3 regions of the Arthrobacter sp. TS-15 genome follow, and region 3 is predicted to be linked to each of the others. Evidence: riboswitches for the same ligand, from Rfam matches in the RefSeq annotation. Region 3 holds a riboswitch; each other region holds the start of a gene.
What was found. Region 3 has a riboswitch for cyclic di-AMP ahead of EU811_RS00745 (aggregation-promoting factor C-terminal-like domain-containing protein). Riboswitches for the same ligand answer to the same signal wherever they lie in the genome.
Positions count from the first base shown of each region.

Region 1: another riboswitch for cyclic di-AMP. It lies ahead of EU811_RS20200 (M23 family metallopeptidase); the one in region 3 lies ahead of EU811_RS00745 (aggregation-promoting factor C-terminal-like domain-containing protein).
Region 2: another riboswitch for cyclic di-AMP. It lies ahead of EU811_RS22355 (M23 family metallopeptidase); the one in region 3 lies ahead of EU811_RS00745 (aggregation-promoting factor C-terminal-like domain-containing protein).

Region 1 covers NZ_SDXQ01000051.1:15,951-23,578, forward strand. The annotation lists gene EU811_RS20195 (C40 family peptidase) at 1-734, opposite strand, end outside; cyclic di-AMP (ydaO/yuaA leader) riboswitch at 739-900, opposite strand; gene EU811_RS20200 (M23 family metallopeptidase) at 1,046-1,882, opposite strand; cyclic di-AMP (ydaO/yuaA leader) riboswitch at 1,887-2,098, opposite strand; gene EU811_RS20205 (metal-dependent transcriptional regulator) at 2,310-3,005, opposite strand; gene serC (phosphoserine transaminase) at 3,299-4,429, shown strand; gene EU811_RS20215 (MFS transporter) at 4,511-5,818, opposite strand; gene EU811_RS20220 (DUF3027 domain-containing protein) at 5,862-6,422, opposite strand; gene EU811_RS20225 (cold-shock protein) at 6,430-6,813, opposite strand; gene EU811_RS20230 (hypothetical protein) at 7,074-7,289, shown strand; gene EU811_RS20235 (helicase-associated domain-containing protein) at 7,343-7,628, shown strand, end outside.
Region 2 covers NZ_SDXQ01000067.1:3,410-11,037, reverse strand. The annotation lists partial or broken gene resB (cytochrome c biogenesis protein ResB) at 1-226, shown strand, start outside; gene EU811_RS22360 (SURF1 family cytochrome oxidase biogenesis protein) at 216-1,073, shown strand; cyclic di-AMP (ydaO/yuaA leader) riboswitch at 1,500-1,671, shown strand; gene EU811_RS22355 (M23 family metallopeptidase) at 1,675-2,499, shown strand; partial or broken gene EU811_RS22350 (TrkH family potassium uptake protein) at 2,561-3,990, opposite strand; gene EU811_RS22345 (vitamin K epoxide reductase family protein) at 4,113-4,766, opposite strand; gene EU811_RS22340 (TlpA family protein disulfide reductase) at 4,810-5,421, opposite strand; gene EU811_RS22335 (cytochrome c biogenesis CcdA family protein) at 5,467-6,216, opposite strand; gene lspA (signal peptidase II) at 6,220-6,714, opposite strand; gene EU811_RS22325 (hypothetical protein) at 6,711-7,028, opposite strand; gene EU811_RS22320 (ArsR/SmtB family transcription factor) at 7,032-7,427, opposite strand; gene EU811_RS22315 (ZIP family metal transporter) at 7,500-7,628, opposite strand, start outside.
Region 3 covers NZ_SDXQ01000004.1:27,127-34,754, forward strand. The annotation lists gene EU811_RS00720 (LysR family transcriptional regulator) at 1-457, shown strand, start outside; gene EU811_RS00725 (SixA phosphatase family protein) at 519-1,043, opposite strand; gene EU811_RS00730 (winged helix-turn-helix domain-containing protein) at 1,219-2,085, opposite strand; gene EU811_RS00735 (response regulator transcription factor) at 2,710-3,450, shown strand; gene EU811_RS00740 (sensor histidine kinase) at 3,454-5,001, shown strand; cyclic di-AMP (ydaO/yuaA leader) riboswitch at 5,100-5,256, shown strand; gene EU811_RS00745 (aggregation-promoting factor C-terminal-like domain-containing protein) at 5,262-6,125, shown strand; gene EU811_RS00750 (glycosyltransferase) at 6,317-7,153, shown strand; gene EU811_RS00755 (pyridoxal phosphate-dependent decarboxylase family protein) at 7,169-7,628, opposite strand, start outside.

The DNA.
Region 1 (7,628 bases), on a different contig from region 3:
GTGTAGAACGAGGAGGTGCCGGTGGACGCTACGGAGTGCAGCAGCGTTCCCTGGCCGGGGTTCAAAGCGCTGATCATCATGCCATTGCCGACGTAGATGCCCACATGGGCTCCGCCGTTCTGCATGACGAGGTCGCCGGGAGAAGGAGTGCTGGTGGGCGTCATAGCCGTCCAGGCGTTCACGCGGGGGATGCTGATGCCTGCCTGGGCGTAGACCCACTGGGTGAAGCCGGAGCAGTCCCAGCCGTTAGGTGTTGTTCCGCCCCAAACGTACGGGGAGCCGATGCCGGTGTAGGCAATAGCAGCAAGGCCGGAAGCAGCTGCGCTGGCAGCCGGGTCCTTGGCCTCGGAGGACTTCGCCGTCACGGCTTCAGGGGCTTCGTCCGTGGTGGCCGTTGCTCGTTCGGTAACCTGCGCTGCGCGCTGGACTACCTTGGGGGCTTCCTTGGTGGCCACGGTGGGGCTCTCGAAGGAAACGGTGGCTGTTGGCTCTGCGGTAACCACTGCCGTTACAACCAGCTGCTGGGTGCTGGAGGCTTCAGTCTTGGAAACATCGGCGTCGGCTGCCTGTGCGGGCAATCCGACGGTGAGGACGAGGCCTGAGGCTGCGGCCAGAACGATGGCCTGACGGCTCATGGTTCCGGCGTTGGTGGATACAGCCTTGGAAAGCGTGTTCAACGGGTTCGTGCGAACCGTTTGGGCGCGATGGCGCGCAGGGGTAGTGCGTGATGACACGTAGGTAGCCTCTCCCAATGCCTGCGAGGTGAGCTGTCGGATTCGGATGGGAGTCATCCGGCCGCGCCGCTTCCAAGGAAGTTTTGCGACTTAACCCCAAGGCCTTCTCACGAAGACCAGAAGTGGTTCCCCCGCCCCTGCCAGACGATTTATGCGAACGGACCTTGAGAGGTGGCAGAGCTAGGCAATCCACTCAAGTGCACCGGCCCCCTAAAAAGCCGATGCGCTCTGTACGCTACAACAGTTGAACGCAAATGTCACATTCAGGTCACGGGGTGTCCCGCACATGCGAGAGGCGACCATCAGATTGGTTAGAGCCAGCCCATGGGGTCTACGACTTCACCGTTGACCTGAACCTCGAAGTGGAGGTGGCAGCCGGTTGAAGCGCCCGTGGTGCCGCTCAGCGCGACGGTATCGCCACGGTTGACGGTTTGTCCCACCTGGACGGTGAAGGACGACAGGTGGTTGTACGTGGTCTCGAGGCCGTTGCCGTGGTCGATCACCACACGGTTGCCTCCGCCATATTCGTGCCATCCGGCGAAAGTGACCTTGCCGGTTGCCGCTGCGTGGACAGCGGTGCCGCACTGGGCAACGAAGTCCTGGCCCCGGTGGAAGTCACCGGCGCCGCCCGTGAGGGGGCTGATGCGGTAGCCGAAGGGCGATGCCGTGGTAAGTGTGTCAAGGGGGCTGGCCATGGTGCCAACGGATGATGCGCGCTGGATGCTTCCGGCCGACTGGGCGCTGAGCAGTTGCTTCAACTTCCCATCGGGGTCAGCGGCAGTGGCGACTGCGGCTCGGCTGAAGTCGATCTTCGCCGACGCGGCCGCGGAAACCTCGGGCTGGCTGCCCGCGGGGGCTGCGACGGCGAGGGCGGACTCGGTCTGGCCCGATTCCGAGGTGGCCATGACCGGGCTGGTGGCCGGCAGGCCGACAGTCAGGGCAAGCCCGGTGGCGGCAAGCGCAACACCGGCCTTCTGCCCGACGCCGCTGGCAGCGGCGAAGTCGGCAACCTGGCGCAGGGGGCTCTTACGGCGGCGCACTTGACGCTCGGTGGCGCGGGGCCGGATCTCCGTGACGACGGTGGCTGGCCGCAGCTCAGCAGCGGGGCCGGACGCGCGGCGGCGACCCCTGACGTTCTGCGATGTCAAACTCTGTTCCTCTCTCAAAAGCCTGCGAAGTTAGCTGTCGGATTCGGGTCAGAGAGTACAAAGACCCGGTCCGCGCGAGGCGCTCACGGCACACAGGTATCCCAAGAGGGACTTGTATACGTGGGCACTTCTGCTGCGGACTTCACCCCAAGGCTGCTTCTTTAGACAGCCGCTTGTGGTTCCCCCGCCTCTGCCAGTGGTGGGTGACACACCTGATCCGCTGGCAGAGCTCGGCTCCGGATCAGGTAACGCTTTGGTATCAGCGCTAGTAAATAACTATAGGGGATTAAGGCCTTCGGTAATAAATTCGTTATCAACAGGATCGGGCTCAGAGCGAGAAGCCCTTATCACTATTTTCGGAAAACCGCAGGTCACGCACGCTAAAAAGTGACAGAAGTGAGGTTTGACACGGCGCTGCCGTCGACACTCAGTTGAGGGATACGAAGACGTGCGCGGCCACCTCGGGCGGCAGCTCCAAAGCTCCTTCGATGCCCGGAACACGGACGGAGATGTACTCGCCGACGCGCTCCAGCGAGACACTTGCTCCGGGACGGATTCCGCCTTCGTCCAATTGGGTCAGGAGCTCCGGCTCAACCTGGATGGGCTCCGCGAGGCGGCTGACCACCACGCGGGTAGCGGCGGCATATCCGTCCATTGCCTGGAGAAGGTTGACATCCAGCCGAGGGAAGGGCTGGCTGGCAAGGCCGCCAAGCGCTTCAAGTCCGGGGATGGGGTTGCCGTAGGGAGACTCCGTGGGGTGTTCCAAGAGCTCGTAGAGCCGACGCTCCACACGCTCGCTCATGACGTGCTCCCAGCGGCACGCTTCATCATGGACGTAGGCCCAATCAAGCCCAATGACGTCGGCCAGCAGGCGCTCCGCGAGGCGGTGCTTGCGCATGACTTCGGTGGCGCGCTTCCGGCCCGCTTCCGTCAGTTCCAGGTGGCGGTCGTTGGACACAATCACCAGGCCATCGCGCTCCATGCGTCCAATGGTCTGGGAAACAGTGGGGCCGGAGTGCCGCAGGCGCTCGGCGATGCGGGCCCGCAGGGCCACAATGTTTTCTTCTTCAAGCTCCAAAATGGTCCGAAGATACATCTCAGTGGTATCGATCAGATCCGTCATCCAGCTCAGCTCTCCTCGAACGCAGTTCCTTGCGTAATCTCCACCGTACCGCGTCCCTGGCAAGGGCGGACGGTGTGCACCGCCGCCCCCTGAACGCCAACCCCCAGCCTAGCTTATTTGGAATTACTCTGGATAATTCCGGTCGCATTCGGTGGGACCGCATTCCACGTGGCGGACTATGACGGTGGCAGGTTCCTGAGGCCGGGCCGTGTCAGGCAGAATTGGGGTGTCGAAGGGGCAGTTGATGCCCCATGCCACCTCCCATCTCTAGCCGACACCCATTGGAGCGCCACGTGAGCGACAACAGCATCACCATTCCCGCCGACCTTCTGCCCAAGGACGGACGCTTCGGCGCTGGACCGTCCAAGGTTCGCCCGGAACAGATCGAGGCGTTGTCTGCAGCATCGTCCACCATCCTGGGTACCTCCCACCGCCAGGCTCCGGTCAAGAACCTGGTGGGTTCGGTCCGTGAAGGACTCAGCCAGTTCTTCCGCGCTCCGGAAGGTTACGAGGTTGTCCTCGGCGTAGGCGGCTCAACGGCGTTCTGGGATGTGGCGGCGTTTGGCCTGGTGGAGAAGAAGGCACAGCACTTGTCCTTCGGTGAGTTCGGTTCCAAGTTCGCTGCCGCCACCAACAAGGCACCCTTCCTTGATGCTTCTTCCATCATCAAGGCCGAACCCGGAACCCGCCCGGTGGCACAGGCCGAAACCGGCGTTGACGTCTACGCTTGGCCCCAGAATGAAACGTCAACGGGCGTGGCTGCGCCCGTCAAACGCGTCCAGGGTGCTGATGAAGGCTCCCTCGTCCTGGTGGATGCCACCTCGGCGGCCGGCGGGCTGGACGTTGACGTTGCCGAATCGGACGTCTACTACTTCGCCCCGCAAAAGAACTTCGCCTCCGACGGCGGCCTCTGGCTGGGCCTCTTCTCCCCCGCAGCCCTGGAGCGTGCTGCACGCATCAAGGCCAGCGACCGCTGGATCCCGGACTTCCTGGACCTGCAGACGGCCATTGATAACTCCAAGCTGAACCAGACCTACAACACCCCGTCGCTCTCCACCCTGGTGACCCTGGACGCACAGGTGCAGTGGCTCAACAGCAACGGCGGCCTGGACTTCGCCAGCAAGCGCACGGCAGATTCTGCCAACCGCATCTACTCCTGGGCTGAGGCCTCCGAGTACGCCACGCCTTTCGTCGCAAACGCCGAGGACCGCTCCAACGTCATCGCCACCATCGACTTTGACGACTCCATTGACGCCGCGGCCATCGCCAAGGTCCTGCGCGCCAACGGCGTGGTGGACACCGAACCGTACCGTAAGCTCGGCCGCAACCAGCTCCGCATCGCCACCTTCGTCGCCATCGAGCCGGACGACGTTTCCGCGCTGCTCGCCAGCATCGACTACGTGGTGGGAGAACTGAAGAAGTAGCACCACGGGCTTTGGCCGGCGTCGTGCGGGTAGCTCCCGTACGGCGCCGCTGCCATTTAAGCCGCCGCCATTTAAGGTGCGCTACCCGCCCTGCCTGCTTGCGCCGTCGTCGTCCGTATCCGGAGGGGCAAGCAGCGACTCCACCCGGAAGTGCCGCAGTCCGCGGGCCCGGCGGTCAAAACGGAGCCGCAGTTGTTTCGCACGGATGATCCACAGCAAACCCACGACGGCGGTGCTGACGCCGGCAACCGCGGCGACGCCCACGGCCCACCGTGGGCCACCGACGTTGGCCACCAACCCCACCAGCGGTGCCCCGATGGGGGTGCCGCCCATGAAGATGGCCATGTAGAGGGACATGACCCGCCCGCGCATCACGGCTTCCGTGGTGGATTGAACGTAGCCGTTGGCGCTGGTGATAAGGGTCAGGGCGAAGAGTCCGCACGGAATCAGGGCGAGCCCGAACAGCACGGCGTTGGGTGCCAATGCGGCCAGGGCGCTGGCAAGTCCGAACCCGCCGGCGGCCCCGAAGATCAACCTGAGGCGCGGCCTGCCTCGCCGGGCGGCCAACAGCGCACCGGTCACCGAGCCAATGGCCATGACCGAGTTCAAGGCCCCAAAGGCACCCGCATCCATGCCGAATTGGGTGCCCACCATGGCTGCGATGAACAGGGGGAAATTGAGCCCGAACGTGCCCACGATGAAGATCGCCACCAGGACCACCTGGATGTCGGGCCTGTTCCTGACATACTGCAATCCCTCCCTGATCCGCCCCTTGCCCGCGGCTGCCCGGGGTTGACTGCGGAGTGAGGACGCAGGAATAAGTTTCAGTGCCCACAGCATGGCAACGAAAGACACCGTGTTGATGAGGAACACCCAGCCGGGGCCCACCACCACCGTCAGAACACCGGAAACAGCGGGGCCGATCATCCGCGCCACGTTGAAGGAGGCGCTGTTGAGCGCAACCGCGTTGGGCAGGTAATCGTCGGTGACGAGTTCGGAGACGAAAGTCTGGCGGACGGGGGCGTCCACGGCAGTGACTATTCCAAGCATGAGGGCAAAGAGGTAGACGTGCCAGAGTTCAGCGACGCCCAGCAGTACCAACACGCCCAGGCCCGTACTGAGGAGGGCCATGGCCACCAAGGTGATGAGCAGGAGCTTCCGCCGGCTGTAACGATCGGCCAGCAGCCCCGCCCACGGAGCAAGGAAAAGCTGGGGACCGAGTTGGAGTGCCAGGGTAATGCCCATGGCCCCGGCGTCGTGCGCGGTCAAGTGGTCAAAGACCAACCAGTCCTGCGCCGTCCGCTGCATCCAGGTGCCGATGTTGGAGATCAGCGCACCGAAGAACCAGATGCGGTAGTTGAGGATTCCGAGTGACCTAAAGGTGGACATCAGCGTCCGCCTTCACTGTGGTCACCCCGGGTTTCCGCAATGCCTATTCAGCCCCGGTTTCGTCGTCGTCTTCAGCGTCGTCGGAATCCTCGGCTGCCTCGGTGGCCTCGTCTTCTGCGGCCTGCACGGACTCCTCCGTGACGTCCTCAACAGTCTCTTCCACCAACGGCGTCTCATCCTCGGGACGGACGCGCTTGGCCCACGGCACCCACTCCGGGGCCAGGATGGAATCCTCTGAGGGCAGCAAACCGAGCTCGCTCACCGTTACCACCTTGGAGCGGGAGTTCCGGGTGAGCACGGCGTACCACTGCCAGCCGCCGTAGCCGGCGAGGCGGGACTCGAACAGGTGGGTCACCACACGGTCGCCCTCCGACTTGGCGCCAAGGTGCGCCCCCACTTCACCCGGGCTGGCGATGCCTTCAACTGCAACACGAGCAGCATCGACGGCGGCAGCCAGAAACGCGTCAGGCTTGCCGGTGCGCCACACGGGTAACCCGGTGCGCGGTTTGGCCGCGACAGGCTTCCGCGCGGGGGCTTCCCCGTTTCCAGGAGCCTGGGCAGCTTCAGGGCCGGCCTTGGTGTCCTGTGCGGATTCCGAAGTCATGGCGGTCCTAAGCTTCCAGCTCGTCGGCAACCTTGCGCAGGGCCAGGCTGATGGCCTTTGCCTTGTTGCCGTCGGGGTACTTGCCTGAAGACAAGGAGCCGGAGAGGTTATCCAGTACCGTCACCAGGTCCTGCACCATGGGTGCAAGGTCCTTGGCGTTCATGCGCTTGGCTTTGGCGATGGACGGCGTTTTCTCCAGGACGCGCAGTCCCAGCGCCTGGGCGCCACGGCGGCCGTCGGCAACGCCGAACTCCACCCGGGTTCCGGCCTTGAGCTCAGTTACGCCCGCGGGCAGGGACGTTTTGGGCAGGAATACTTCCTGCCCGTCTTCTGCCGCGAGGAATCCGAAGCCTTTTTCCTTGTCATACCACTTGACCTTGCCGGTAGGCACGTAATCAACCTTCTTCGTTCTTGCTTTGGGAGACACGTCGGGCCAATCACCGCATCCGCAGGGATCTGCGGGATCGAGGGTGACAGCCCGGTCCGTGTTGGTCTGTTCCTTCAAGGTTATCCTGCCGGACCCCCTATTCCCGCTTTGCCGCGACCACGCAGCACCGGAACAAGACACAGGCAGCACGCGAACAGGACAAGAACGGCAACAATGGTGCGGACAGAAGTCCCCTCTGCGGCCTAACTGCTAGCGTTGTGCCCATGACTTTCCCGGGTTACCGCCGCCCCCTCATGATCATCGCCGCCGTCATTGCAGTCCTCTCCCTGGCCGCAGTGGGCACGGTCATGGCTGTGGCTTTTAATGAGGGAGTTGCGCCGGTGTGGGTAACCTGGACGGCACTTTACGGACTGCCCGTGGCCTTCATGCTCGGCATATTCCTGGTAGTTGACTCCGTTCGCCAGCGGCGCCGGCAATAACCTGCGCCCCCGCTGACAGGCACCAGCGGCCCCGGAGCGGTAACGTTGGATTGATGTCCCTTATTCGCGCGCTCAGCAAGGAATTGGAAGCGCGCAGCGACGATTCGCTGCGGGCCTTGTTTGCCGCGCGGCCGGACCTGATCTCCCCCATGGCGCCCGACTTTGCGGCCCTGGCTGCGAGGGCGAGCGCCCGGGTCAGTGTCCAACGGGCCCTGGAACGCCTGAACAAACCGGAAATGCAGGTGCTGGAGACGCTGCACCTGTGTACCAATGCCGATACCGGCCACAGTATTTCCGCGGCCGGGCTGAAGAAGGTCATTGCCGGTTCCACCCTTTCGG
Region 2 (7,628 bases), on a different contig from region 3:
CGTGCTGGTCTTTTCGTTGATGGCCGTCGCGGGCCTGATGGCTTCGTTGTACGTGAACCGTCGGAGGGTCTGGGTTCGTGCCGGCGCCCACGAGGACGGGCGGACGATGGTCGAATACGGTCTTCTGGCACGGGGCGAAGACCATCGCCTGGCCGCCGAGGCGACGGCCATCCGCGCACTGCTGGCCGGGCAGTGGCAGCTCCAGGAGGGCCCCGGTGGCGTATAGGTTCCTGCTGTCCTGGCGTTGGGCCGGTTTCCTGATGGTCGCGGCACTGTTTGCCGCCGCGTGTATTGGACTGGGAAACTGGCAGATGGATCGCCGGAACCAGGCCGTGACCGAGATCCGCAGGGTCCAGGAGAACTACGACAAATCCCCTATGCCGTTCAAGGATGCCCGTCCTTATTTTGACGTCGCCGACCCTGAGGCGAAATGGACGACCGTATCCGTGACTGGCCGGTACCTTGGGCAGGACCAGAGAATCGTCAGGAACCGGCCGAACAATTCCGCCGCCGGATACGAGGTATTGGTCCCGTTCCGGGTGAGCTCCGGTGAGACGATCGCGATCAACAGGGGATGGCTGCCGATCGGCAATGACCGGCCCGGATACCCCGACACCGTGCCTGGCCCGCCGACCGGCGAGGTTACCGCGGTCGTCCGGATCAAACCGTCCGAACCTGATCTTGGCCGTGACGCACCCGAGGGCCAGCTGGCCAGCATTGACCTGTCCTATTACGGGAAGCAACTCGATTACCCGCTCATGAGGGGCAGCTACGGGGTGATGGCCTCGGAGTCCCCACAGCCGGCCGTGGCCCCCCAGCAGCTCGCCGCGCCGGCGGTCAAGGAAGGGTCGAACCTGTCCTACGCCCTGCAGTGGATCACGTTCGGGATCCTGGCCTTCGTCGGATTTGGATACATGGCACGGCAACAGGCCCGGATCGGTCGCGAGGAACGCGACATGCCGGACGACGTGGCGGACCCGGTTGAAGCCCTTCAGCAGCCCCGGGCGACATCCCGACCCAAGCGCTCCGGCTCCGAAGAAGAAGACGCGCTTCTGGACTCCATGGGACTCTAACCCCCCGGCCTGGGCAAGGATGACAGCGGCAACCAGGCCGTCACGCCGTCACCGTGAGGAGCGTGCCCGCCTGGTTGTCCGGGCCGATCCGTTGCCGCGGAAACACCGTCCCTTTGGGGAACCATCAGGATCCCTTGCTGGCCCTCGCGTACACCTCAGCACGGGGCAATCGACACAGCTCTGTGCCCGGCACGCCCGGGACCGGAACCATCCGGATGTGGGGTTCGTTGGTGCCATTAGCTGCTCATCTGAAGATACGCACCTATGTAGCTTGGCTTGGGCTGCGAGAAGCGAGACCGGGACAGGCACCAGCGCCCACGCCGCGCACGTAGTGTCACGAAATTGTAACGATGAGGCTTTGCGGCTACTATTAGTTCAGGTTTTTCTGTACTAAAACCCTTGATGCCGCACGCTCAGCCCCGCCGGTGGCATCAAACGACTATCCCTTTTACGGCGGGGGTGGAGGACCCAGAATCGGCAGCCAGCCTGCCTTGGGGTGAAGCCGCGATGTCGGTGGTCAGATGGCCACCGGGGTGCGGCCGGGTATTTCCTTGGCCCGAACCCGACAGCTAACTTCGCAGGCGAACCGAAAGGATCCCCCTTGTCTTCCTTATCCCCCCATGGCCGCCGCCGAAAACCAACCTCCGGTCCCTTGCTTCGCGCGGCCGCCCGGACGACTTCCCGGGTTACGCCGCAGCACCGGGGTGTGCCGGCTGCCGGGCCGCGCGTGAGCCGACGCAAACAGGTCACGGCTGCCGCCACGCTGAGCGTCGCCGCGATTCTGACCGCTTCTCTAACGGCCGCCCACGCCGGACCGGCCCCCGCCGGAGCCGGCCCCGTTGTGCAAGCCTCAGCGGCGAAAGCTTCCATTGCGCCGGTTCAGGCCTCTGCCGGGGCGTCCATCAGCTATGAACGGCCCGCTGTCACCACCGAGCAGGCGCCGTTGCCCGTGCCCGCCAAGACCCAGGGTGCCGCCGCGGGCACGGCATCTCCGACGGCTGTCTCCCCCGCACCGGCTGTTGCCCCCGCTGCTTCCTCTGCCCGGCTCGGCGCGCCGCTGGCCAGCATGTCCGTCACGTCGCCGTTCGGTATCCGCTCCAGCCCGATCAGCGGCTCCGGGGAACTGCATACCGGACTGGACCTCGTGGCAGCGTGCCAGACCGCGGTGTTCGCCGCAGGCAATGGAACGGTCGTGGAGGCGGGTTGGTCACCCTATGGGGGCGGAAACAGGATCGTGGTGGACCACGGCAACGGCTTGAAGAGTACGTATAACCATCTGGCGTCCATCGAAACCTCTGTCGGGGCGACCGTGGCCGCCGGCCAGCGGCTCGCCGCGGCCGGGACCACCGGAGCCTCCACCGGCTGCCACCTGCACTTCGAGGTGCTTTTGAACGGTCAGACAGTGAATCCGCAGGGCTGGATGTGACCCTGGAGGGCGGCACCACTCACCTCGAAGAGGCGCGGCTTGTCGATCGAAGGGCACGCGGCTAACCGATGATCGGTCGCTCTTCGGGAAAGTGGTACAGCTGGCTGCGCTGGCGCAGGGCCAGTGCCGCGGCCAGGGTGACAGTGCCGACACGGCCGGCGAACATCAGTGCCGAGAGCACGTACACCCCGGAGGGCGGCAGTTCGGCACTGAGGTTGGTGCTCAGTCCCACGGTGGCGAAGGCCGAGATGGTCTCGAACAGTACCCTGTCAAGGGAGGCCCCGCTGATCTGCAGGAGCAGGAAGGCGGCGACGGAGACGAGGGTTGCTCCGGCGACGATCACCGAGATGGCCACCCGCATGGTGCCTTGGGGGATGGTGCGGCCGTAGACCTTCACGTCGGCATCGCCGCGTGCTTCGGCCACGATGGCCAGGAACATGACGGCGATGGTGGTCACCTTGATGCCGCCGGCCGTGGACGCCGAGCCACCGCCTGCGAACATGAGCGCGTCGGTGAGGAGCATCGTGGTCGATTCCATCTGGTTCTGGTCCACCAGGTTGAACCCGCCCGAGCAGGTCATGACGGAGGCAAAGAGCGAATGGATGACCTTCTCCCCGCCCCTAAGTTGCCGATGGTCCGGACGTTGTCCCATTCCTTGACGGCCCACAGGACCGTGCCTGCGCCGAGCAGGATGAGGGAGACCTGGATGGTGAGCTTGGTGTGGAGGTTCCACTTCTTCCAGTTGAGCCCGTTTTGCTGGAGCACCATGACCACGGGGAAGCCGAGGCTGCCCAGGAAAACGCCCAGCATCAGCGGAACCAGGATCCAGAGGTCGGTTTCATAAGGGACGATTCCGTCGGAGTGCGGTGTGAACCCCGCGTTGTTGAAGGATGAGATGGAGTAGAAGACGCCGTGCCACACGGCCTGCCAGAACGGTTCGCCCAGGACCAGGAAGCGGGGGGTCAGGGCCAGGGCCAGTACCGCTTCGATGACCACGGAGGTCACGATGACGATCCGCAGCAGCGCACCAACTTCACCGAGCCTTCCGGCGTTGTTCATGGCTTCCTGGGCGATGAGCTTGCCGCGCACGCCCAGGCGCTTGCTGACCATGAGGGCCAGCAACGAGGCCAGGGTCAAGGTACCGAGTCCTCCAACGAAGATGCCCACCAGGATGACGAGTTGGCCGAAGAAAGACCAGTGCGTGGCCGTTGATACCACGGTCAGGCCGGTGACGCACACGCTGGAAACGGCCGTGAACATGGCCTGGTGTAAGGGTGTTCGCTCGCCGGACGCGGCGGACGCGGGCAGGGACAGCAACCCGGTAAAGAGCAGAATCACCACCACAAAGGCGCTGAAGGCGAGGCGGGCCGGGGAGGTGTTGGCGATGTTGTCGATGAGGTCGCGCAGCCCGGTCAGGATTCCCGCTCCCTCGTGGTCCGGCGCACCGGGCCCGCGGGTGGCGGGCTTGGGCCTTGACTGGTTCCGGGCCATGGGCATTCCCTTGATTGGCGGGGCGATGAAGGTTTGGGGACTCTGGGGCCGGACGTTAGAGGTTCCACTTCGTGCAGGGCGGCCAGCGGCAGCGGGACTCCGGCCGCGTGCCCGGGGTCTTCCTAGAACCCGGAGGTGCCAATGAACACGTGTAGGAAGGCGAAGAAGATGGTCGCGGCGGCGGCCACGTAGAGCAGGGCCGTGATGATCCAGCCGGACTCGGCCACGATGCGAGCGGCCCGGGCGGGTATCTTGATGATTCCGTGTGTGAGGTTCCGGGCCGTGACCCAGACGAAGAGGGGAATCATCGCCGCCCAGACGATCATGCAGAAGGGGCAGAGGATGTGGATCGAGTACAGGGCCTGGGACCACAGCCACACAACAAAGGCAAAACCAAGCGTGACGCCGGCTTGGAGCCCTGCCCAGTACCAGGGCGCGAAGGTGGCTCCGGAGAGCAGTGCCATGCCGGTGGTGATGATGACAGCGAACGCCACGATCCCGATGAACATGTTGGGGAAGCCGAACACTGAACTCTGCCAGGTCTGCATGACCTGGCCGCAGGAAATCCACGGATTGACGTCGCAGACGGTTTGGTATCCGGGGTCTTTGAGTACTTCGAGTTTCTCCAACACCAAGGCGCCGGATGCCAGCCAGCCGATGACCCCGGTGATGAGCAGGAGCCAGCCAAGAGGCTTCTCACGGGTCAAACGGGGAGACTGCGGTGCGATGGATCCGGCAGCTTTCACGGTCGCAGTGGGTGGTGGGGTGATGGTCATGGGGAGGGAGTCCTTTGGGTCGGATTCATGGTGGGCCTTGTGTTCAGGATCCGGTCGCGGCGGAGGTGATCAGTGCTTTCAGGGTTCCTTTTTGGGAGACTCCGAGGATCCGGGCACTGACGCGGCCTTCTGTGTCGAGCACGAGGGTGGTGGGTACCGCGCGGGGCGGGACGTACTCTGTCATTGCCAGCAGAACACCGCCGTCGCTGTCATCTATGCTGGGATACTGCACGTTGAAGGTCCGTTCGAAGGCTGCCGCAGTTGCGGCATCGTCGCGGACGTTGACCCCGAAGAACAGCACGCCCTTGTCCTTGAATTCGGTGTGGAGGGCGGCCAGGTCCGGCGCCTCGACCCGGCAGGGTGCGCAAGCTGCATACCAGAAGTTGAGGACCACGACCTTGCCGGCCCAGTCCTGGGCAGAAACCTTCTCGCCGTTGAAGAGCTGGCCTTCCAGGGAGACCCGGGACCCGCGTGATGCGGGTGGGTATTCGTTCACGGACCCGTCGCCGGCGATGTAGTTCTTGTCATCTCCGGCCTTGGCCTGCTCAGCCAGATCGTCCTGGCCTGCACAGCCGGCGAGGGCGATTATTGCCGCGCCCAGGCCCAGGACGGTGCGGCGGCGGGGTCGCCGGTGCGCTGGTGGTTGACTGCTCATGAGGTTGTCCTTGCTTTTCGTATCAGAGGTCCGGAGTGGACGTGCCTAGACGGGCATCAGGAACGTTCCGGCAAGGTTCTGCAGTTGGTAGATCCATTGCACCCACAAGCCGGACACCATCAGCACGCCCAGAATGATGAGCATGACGGCGCCGCCGATGTTCACGGCCCTGATGTGCCTGCGCACCACGGCCAGGACCTTTGATACCCAGTTCAGGCCCAGGGCCACGAAGACGAAGGGGACGCCCAGGCCAAGGCAGTAGACAAAGGCCAGCAGGGCCCCGCGCCAGGCGCTTCCTGCGGTGACGCTCAGGCTGAGGACGGCGCTGAGTGTCGGGCCCATGCAGGGGGTCCAGCCCAGGCCGAAGACGATTCCGAGCAGCGGTGCACCGGTGAGCCCGTTGCGGCCGGGGAGCTGGAATTTCCGGGTTTGTTGGAGCCAGGAAAACCGTCCGAGCAGCACCAGTCCCATGAGGATGACCACGATCCCCAGGCCCCTCATGAGGGGGTCCTGCCAACGGATCAGCCATGACCCGATGGCTCCGAAAGCCGCCCCGTACAGGGTGAACACGGCACCGAAGCCCAGAATGAACAGTGCAACGCCGGTAAGGACACGTCGTCTGTTGCGCGGTTGGGTCGGGTCCGTAAGCCCGGAGACGAAGCCCAGGTAGCCGGGAACCAACGGAAGAATGCAGGGCGAGAGGAAGGACACCAGGCCTGCCACGGCTGCCAGGGGCAGTGCCAGGACCAGGGCGCCGGAGGTCACCGTCGAGGCAAAGTACTCACCGATGTCCACCGCTCAGGGCCTTTCTTCCGAGGCCCGGGCAGGGGTGCGGATGGATCCGAGTACCAGCAGGCCGACTCCACCGGTGATGAAGACATCGGCAAGGTTGAAGGTCGGGAACCATCCGGTGTGCAGGTAGTCAACGACTCCTGCCCCGTCCATCCGGTCCACCAGGTTCCCGACGGCGCCGCCGAGCAGGAGGGCCGCTCCGGCCCGGGACATCCGGTTGAATCCGGGAGCCGCCCGGTACAGGTAAACGGCCAGCACCGTCACGATTGCTGCGGTCGCGGCGACGACAATCCACGGGGATAAGGTGGCGCCAAGGCTGAACGCGACACCGGTGTTGTACGCGAGCCGGAGATTAAATACCCCGTAGTCAAGGACTCGGCCATCAGCCATCGTGATCACGACGATGGACTTGACCAGCAAGTCGCCCAACGCCAAACCAGCGACAGCCAGCGCCATTGCGGCACGCACCGGGAGCAAGGTCTTGGTTTCCTGGCCCCTCACGCCTCCTGACCTGACTCGAGCATGGCTGCCAGCAACGACCCAAAAGCCGGCACTCCTGCCATTTTTCCAGCGGAAGGGTATACGCGGCAGCTCACTGCGGGAACTGGGACCACCGGAAACAGATCTTTTCCGGCGGCGATAAACGACGAAGAACCCTGAAAGCCCAGTTCCTGCGCATCGCGCTCAGAGGTGACGACACGGACACGTAGACGCTTCACCGGCAGCCCCGCAGCTTCCAGGGCGCTGCGAAACAGACTCAGCGCCGGGACAGTATTCGGACAGCCCTCAATGACCCGTAGTTCGTAATCGGTCATGGCCTAGCCGTTCCTCCCGAGCGAAGCCGGAGCCGGACGGACCGGATCGGTGTCGAGCGGGCCGTCAAACGGCAGGCCAGGCACTCCTCCGCCGGGAGCGCAGCAGGCAGGGTCCACAGCCAGAACGACGCCCAAAAGGTCAGTGATGGCATGGCCCAGCCTGGCATCGGCTAGCTCGTACCGCATCCGCCGCCCGTCCGGGACTGCCACTACCAATCCGCAGCCGCGAAGGCAGGTCAGATGATTGGACATGCTCTGCCGTGAAACCGACAGCGACTCAGCGAGGCCGGACGGGTAGCCCGGAGCTTCGGAAAGTGCCAGCAGAATCCTGGCCCTGGTGGGATCCGAGACCGCGTAGCCGAACCGTGCGAGCACCGGGGCGTGCGTGAGGGTTTCCATGATCCAAAATTACATTCATCGATGTATCCACGCAATTATGTACCTTCGCCGGTCAGGCCCAGAGGGCCGCGGTCAGGCCTGGACGAGCAGCCCCGTGGCAAACATAATGCCAAGGCCGAGGATGATACCGGCGCTGCCCAGCGGGGTGAGTACCTTGCCGGTGCGGTCCTTCATCATCGGCAGGATCTTGAGCGCGACCTG
Region 3 (7,628 bases):
CTTGGTGATCCCGGAGAACCTGGTGCTTGAGGACCTCTGCATCGACCAAGCCGATGTCCTCGTCAACAGCACCCACCCACTTTCCGGAAGTGCCGCCGTCGAGCGTGAAGACCTAATCAACGAAACCTGGATCAGCACCCCGGCAGGAGCCATCTGCAACGAAGCATTGCTGCAGATCTTTGCCGGGCTGGGCAAGGTCCCCGATATCCGCGTTTACGATCCCGACTTCTCCACCCACATCGCCATGGTGGAACAAGGCGTGGCCGTGGCACTCGTTCCCAGGCTCGGCAGGCCACCGCTTCCCGCCGGCGTGGTTGCCATCCCGGTGATCAACCCAGTGCAGCAACGGTCCGTGGGCGTGGTGTACCGGAAGACGATGACCGCCAGCCCCAACATCCGAACGGCGGTGCGAATGCTTCGCGAAGTCGCGGGCGGACTTCCCCTGCCACAGGGGTGACCAGGAGCGATCACGGCCACACAGTGGGCACGGCGAAGGCGTAGCGGCTATTTCGCAGGACCTACTTGCGGGGAACCGCGAAGTGCGTGAGCCGGGCGTCCTGCCCGTCCAGCTCAGCCCACGATTTTTCCGTTTCCATCACCGTCAACGCACTGGTTGGGTACCTGGTGGCGGCATCCATATAGGCGTCGTGGTCAGAGTCGCGGGACGCCAAGTGCATAGCCAGATCCTGGACTCCAGGCATATGCGAGATCACCATCAGTGTGGTCACAGTGTCCGGGACGTGGTTGATGACCGTCAACATGCGGTTGGCCGAGGCGGAGTACAGGCCGTCCTCAAGTTTGGGCGTCGGTGCTTTGTCGCCCAGTTCGTCGCACACCCAGGTGCAGGTCTGGCGGGTTCTTAATGCTGACGAGCACAGAATGAAGTCAGGCACCACGCCCTGCTGGAGCAACCATTTGCCGGCCAGCGGAGCCTCCCGGTGCCCGCGCTCCTCCAAGGGGCGCTCATGATCAGGCACGCCGGTAGGCCAATCAGCCTTGGCATGCCGCATGATCACCAGGCGCTTAATGTGATGGTCACTCATAACCCAACCCTATCCGCCGCAGGCCCCCGTGGCTTCCTGACCTTCTTTGGGAAAAGAACAGCCCTTGGTCAACCTGATGTGGTTGCCCAAGGGCTGTTGGCAGATCAATGAGGGTCAGGACCGCACGCAGCGCCGGCGCCCGCCGAGGCCAGTACTCTCCCGGGCTGCGTGGTGCTTAGATCGAGTATTCCGGAGCGGCCCAGACAATAACTTCGGGGTGCTCGTAGAAACGGTAGCCCTGGCCGCGGACCGTGCGGACCGTGTTGGCGAGGCGGCCGAGCTTGGAGCGGAGACGCCGGATGTGGACGTCGATGGTGCGCTCGTTGGGTACCTCTTCGGCGTTGCGCCATAGTCCCTCAAGCAGTTCGTCGCGGCCCACGGTGCGGGTGCCGTTTTCGACGAGGTAGTTGAGGAGTTCGAATTCCTTGAACGTCAGGTTCAGCGATTCGCCATCCAGGTGCACTTCGCGGCGGGCGAGGTCAATCAGCACGCCGGACGGACGGGATTCCTGCTGCGGCGCCGGACGGGCAGCTTCGGTGCGCTGGCGTGCGGCAACAGTGGGGTCACCGAACGTGGAACGCACGACGTCGAGGGCTGACCCGGGTGCCCCGGCGGGGGCCACTGCGACGGCGGCATAGCTTTCCGCGCCGGTCACGAGGGACTGGGCGTAGGCCCGGATTTCCTGGGCGAGCTTGGCGATGGATGTTCCTGCAGCGGCAGCAGTTTCTTCGTCAATACCCATGTACAGGACAAATCCGCGGGCCACGTTGTCGTTGGCGACGGGGCGGAGTTTGTCCGACTGGGCAATCACAGGAGTGGGTGCAGTCATGGGTGCCGGCTCTGCCGTGGGGACTGCGCGCAACTGGCCGTAGGAGTTGGGGTTGTAGCCCTGGGGCACATAGCCGGGGGCCTGCTGACCTGCGCCCTGGGGAGCCGGAGAGTAGCCGGGTCGGCTGCCGAAGCCGGGGCGAAGCCCTGCGTTTGACGCTGCCTTGTTGGCGTTACGGACGGAGATGTGGACGTATCCAGATGCAACTGACATGGAGTGCTTACCTCAAAAGTGAATAGCCGTCATCGCGGCTTCGAATGCTGATTGTCCCCGCAATGAGTTTGGGGAGGGGCGCCCAACGCTGGGCTAGGGGGCGAATGCCTGAAACTTCTTGGGGTGGAAAGTTAGGCTTGCATTCGACAACAGCGGTCATCATGGCCAGCGGGTTCGCTGGGCCAGGTTGCTGCGGCTGCAGGTGCTGTTGAGTTCTTGTTCACATTGGAAGTGTGCAACGTAACAATGGCAACACGCAAGTAACAAAGCGTCGAACCGTCCACATTTTGAGACGTTGAGGTCTATTGTGCCGCAAATCACAATTCAGGCGGGCCTATAAATGAATGGCATTTCATTCGACCACAGCCGGGAATATTCGCCATCGAGTGAATTTTCTTCGGTGAATCGGGCCAGAATGATGCTTCGGTTCCCACGAACGGGCATGCGGCGGAATCTCACGATCTGAAACAGTTGTTGTCCAATCACACTAAATGGCGGTTCAGCAAATTTCCCGAAAAAATCTGCTACAAGCTGTAGAAACAGCTCTCTCGCTAGTGTTGGGTTCACAGCGTCCTCACAGGACCGGCAAAGCGCTGGCTAACCAGCAGAACGGAGAGTTGTCCCATGGCCCCCTCGCACTCCATGACCAACAACCTTCCCCAACTCTCCCATCCGGACGGCTCCCCCATCCGCGCCCTTGTGGTGGACGATGAACCCAGCCTCGCCGAGCTCATGAGCATGGGACTTCGAATGGCGGGCTGGTCCGTGGCAGTGGCCGGGGACGGGCCCGGGGCCGTAAAACTGGCCAAGGACTTTCGCCCTGACGTGCTGGTCCTGGACGTCATGCTGCCCGGCTTCGACGGCGTGGAGGTCCTCAATCGCATCCGCACCTTCGCCCCGGAAGTTCCCGCACTGTTCCTCACCGCCAAGGACGCCGTACAGGATCGGATCGTTGGGCTCGCCGCCGGAGGGGACGACTACGTCACCAAGCCCTTCAGCATGGAAGAGGTCCTCCTACGCCTCCACCGTCTGGTCCAGCGTTCCGGGGTGGCGGCCATGGACACTGCCGAGCTTGTGGTGGGAGATCTCACGCTGAACGTGGACACCCGCGAAGTCACCCGGGCCGGCGAGGACATCCCGCTCACCGCCACCCAGTTTGAACTTTTGCGCTACCTCATGGAAAACCCCAAACGAGTGGTCAGCAAAGCCCAGATTCTGGACCGGGTGTGGGACTACGACTTCGGTGGCCAGGCCAACATCGTGGAACTCTACATCTCCTACCTACGCAAGAAGATCGAAGCCAACCATCCGCCCATGATCCACACCATCCGTGGCGCCGGGTACGTCATCAAGCCAGCGGACTAGGCGTTGAGCACACTGTCAGGAGTGGCCAAAAGCTCCCGTATTCCCGGAAATCCACAGCGCAGCTGGCTGAACCCGTCCACCTGGCACCTGCGGACACGCCTGGTCCTGGTGGCCATGGCGCTCCTGGTGGCCATCTGCGGAGCCGTGGGCATTGTCAGCTACGCGTCCATGGACATGGTCTTCAACAGGCAGCTCGATAGGCAATTGGAGCAGGCGTCCAGCCGCGCGACCGACTTCGGCAGGCCGCCGTCGAACTTTCCCACGAACCCCTCCGGAAGGCCTGACCCGCTGGAAGCGCGCGGCCAGGCCGCGGGAACGCTCAACGCGAGGATCGACGGCTCAACCGTGAGAAGTTCGGGGCTCATCGACGCCCAAGGCAACCGCGTTTCACTCTCCGCAGCCGATGAGCAGGTCCTGTTGTCGCTCCCCAAGGACAACGTGCCGGTGGATCGATCCCTATCCAATGGTGACTACCGGCTGGTGGCAGTGGACACCTACGGTGATGTGATCGTGACGGGGCTGCCCTTGGCGGACAAGCAAAGCGCCGAGGCCTCGCTGGTGTGGACCATGGTGTTGGTTTCGTTGGGCGGATTGGTACTGATCGGCCTCGCCGGAACAGTGATCATCCGGCGGACCATGCGGCCGCTTGAGCAGCTCTCCGAGGTTGCCACCAAGGTTTCGCGCCTCCCCCTCGACGCCGGTGAGGTGGCACTTGCGGTGCGCGTACCGCCGTCGGCCGCTCATCCCGGAACGGAAGTTGGAAGCGTTGGCCATGCTCTGAACCAGATGCTGGAGAACGTCGCCAGTGCATTGGAAGCACGGCAGGAAAGCGAAACCAAGGTGCGTCAGTTCGTCGCTGATGCCTCACACGAACTCCGCACACCGCTCACCGCGATCCGAGGCTACACGGAGTTGCTGAGGATGACCGAGACCTTCACCGACGATGGCCGCAAGTCGCTGGCAAGGGTCCAGAGCCAATCGGAGCGCATGACCACGCTGGTTGAGGACCTGCTGCTGCTGGCGCGCCTGGACGAGGGGCAGCCCGTGAAAGTCGAGGACGTTGACCTGACCCAGTTGGTGATCGAAACCGTCAGTGATGAGAAGGTCATGGCGCCGGATCACATCTGGCACCTCCAGCTCCCCGATGAACCTGTGACAGTCCGCGGCGATGTAACGCAATTGCACCAGGTGCTTGCCAACCTGCTGTCCAACGCGCGCAAACATACCGATCCCGGCACCACCGTGGTGACAGGCGTCATGCTCTCCGCTGATGGCAGCGCAGTGGTCACAGTGACGGACAACGGCCCGGGCATTCCGGTCGATTTCCAAGGCCGGATCTTCTCCCGTTTTGCCCGCGCTGATGCCGCGAGATCGGGTTCTGAAGGCACCTCGGGACTGGGCCTTTCCATTGTGGATTCGATTGTTGCCGCCCATGGTGGCACCGTGGAGGTGACGTCCAGGCCCGGGCGCACTGAGTTCGCGCTGCGACTTCCCACGGTAAGCACCGGAGAAGGTCAGGCACGCCGGCAAGGCGACTCACCGGCGTCGTGATCTCTGTTACCTAAATGTGACTTCTGAAGAAACCTCCTGTACCGTCGAAAGGGTGGGTTTCCCCAAGGACCCACATCCGGGATGCGCCGAGCTCTGCCACTTCCCGGAGTCCGTTCTTCTTTGAGGCAGAGACGGGGGACCCACAGTCTCCGGGCCTGGCAATGTGCCGCCCTAGGGGTGAAGCCGCAGCGTGACGCGCGGCCGGATGACCTCATCCGAACCCGACAGCTAACTCCGCAGGCGCTGAGAGGTCACACAACATGTCTGAATTTAACGATCAGACGCGCCCTTCTGCGCGTCACCGCGACGAACACAACGCACCGCTCACCAAGTCGCAGTCCGTCCTCAAGAACGCTGCCCGCCAGGGTAAGTCCGGCCACCGCATGTCAGTCGTAGCCGGCGTTGTTGCAGCCGCACTGGGTGTTGCATCGCTCGGAACCGCCGCAAACGCTGCGTTGACTCTCCCTGAGGCGAGCCGCGTTGCCGGGACCCAGGCTGCTGCCCAGGTCAGCGCCAACAAGTCAGCTGAAATCTCCGCTTCCTTGGATGCTGCCGCCGCCAAGGGCGCAGCTGACCGGGCTGCCGCGGACAAGGCAGCTGCTGAGAAGGCCGCTGCCGACAAGGCTGCCGCTGACCAGGCCGCTGCTGAGAAGGCTGCCGCTGACGCTGCAGCCAAGCAAGCCGCCGACGCCGCTGCCGCCCAAGCCGCAGCTGAGAAGGCTGCCGCTGACGCTGCAGCCAAGCAAGCCGCCGACGCCGCTGCTGCCGCCGCCGCTGCGGAAGCTGCAGCTGCCGCTGCCACCCCGAAAGCCGTGGACGACCCCGCCGCTGCCAAGGCCTACGCCGCCAGCATCCTGGGCAACTACGGCTGGAGCGCAGCTGAGATGACCGCGCTGAACACCCTGTGGGAGAAGGAATCCAACTGGAGGACCACTGCCACCAACGCTTCCAGCGGCGCGTATGGCATTGTCCAGTCCCTCCCGGCCGGCAAGATGGCCTCCGCTGGTGCTGACTGGCAGACCAACTACCAGACCCAGATCAAGTGGGGCCTGAACTACATCAAGGAGCGCTACGGATCCCCGTCCGCCGCTCTGGGCTTCCACTTGGCCAACAACTGGTACTAAGCCAGACCGCTTCATTGCCGCGCCCGTTCCCGCCGTCCGCCCCAGTACCCACTGGAGCGGATGGCGGGAACGGGTGCGGCTTTTGCTGTTTTACAGGCGCCACCCGTGGTTCACAGGCGCTGCCCATGGTTCACAGCGCGGTCACAGCCTCCGCCTAGAGCCCACATAATCGGCCGTCGCATGCTGGATATATGACGCTCACAGCTCCCCGGCCAGCACTGCATAGGACGGTGCAAGTCCCTCCCGCCAGCACACCCGCGCTGGCTCCCGTCCTGGACATCGCCCTACCTGTGTTCAACCAGGAAGTCCGCCTGGAAGAAGACGTTCGCAGGCTACACGGGCACCTTGCAGACACTCTTCCGCACACCTTCCGGATCACTGTGGTGGACAACGCCAGCACGGACGGCACCCTGCGGATCGCCGAACGCCTGGCGAGGGAATTCCCCGAGCTTATGGTGGTCCGTCTTGATCGAAGGGGCCGCGGAAACTCCCTCCGTAAGATCTGGTTGTCCTCCGCGTCACCGCTGCTTGCCTATATAGACCTGGACCTGTCCTTCGACCTTTCGGCCGTGGCTCCTCTTCTGGCCCCGCTGATGTCGGGCCACTCCGACCTCAGTGTCGGCACGCGTCTGGCAAAGGCTTCGCACGGGAGATTCAGCCACCACCGTGACGTCATTGCACGCACCTACAATTTTCTGTTGCGCGTCCTGACGGGAGCGCGCTTCTCCGATGCTGAGTGCGGGTTCAAAGCCATTCGTGCCGACGTCGCCCGCCAGCTGCTCCCCTACACCCGTGATGAAGCATGGTTTTTCGACACCGAACTGCTGATCATCGCTGACCGCTCCGCTCTGCGCATTCATGAGGTGCCGGTGGACTGGAGCGACAATCCCGACTCAAGTGTCGACGTCGTACGTACCCTTTTGACCGACCTCAAAGGGTTGGCGGGGCTGACCCGCAAACTGCGCCGCGGGACAATTCCCGTCGCCGGGCTTCGCGCCGAACTGGGCCGGGGCCCTCACAGGCACTGAACTTTCCGAAGAGCGCTACGCCTCCGGTTCAGCCTCCACCGCGCCCCGTACGGCCGCGATGGACGCGGCCACATCACCAGCGTCCGTGGTCCAGTTGCTCACAGAGATCCGCAGGATCTCACGTCCTCGCCATGACGAACCGGACATCCACACCGCGCCCTCGGCCATGAGCCGCTGGGTGATGCGGTGCGTGCGATCGTCACTGCCGAAACTCACGGAGACCTGCGTGAATACGACGTCGTTGAGCACTTCCACTCCCGGGATCGCGGATAGTCCTTCAGCCAAAGCACGGGCATTTGCCGCAAGACGGTCCACCATGGAAATCACGCCGTCCCGGCCCAGCTGCCTCAGTGCCGCCCACACCGGAATGCCGCGGGCGCGGCGGGACATCTCCGGAACTTTCTCGAAAGGGTCCCCCGGTCCGGCATCAGTGGCTATCAGGTAACTGGTGTGAACACTGAAAGCACGCCTCAAG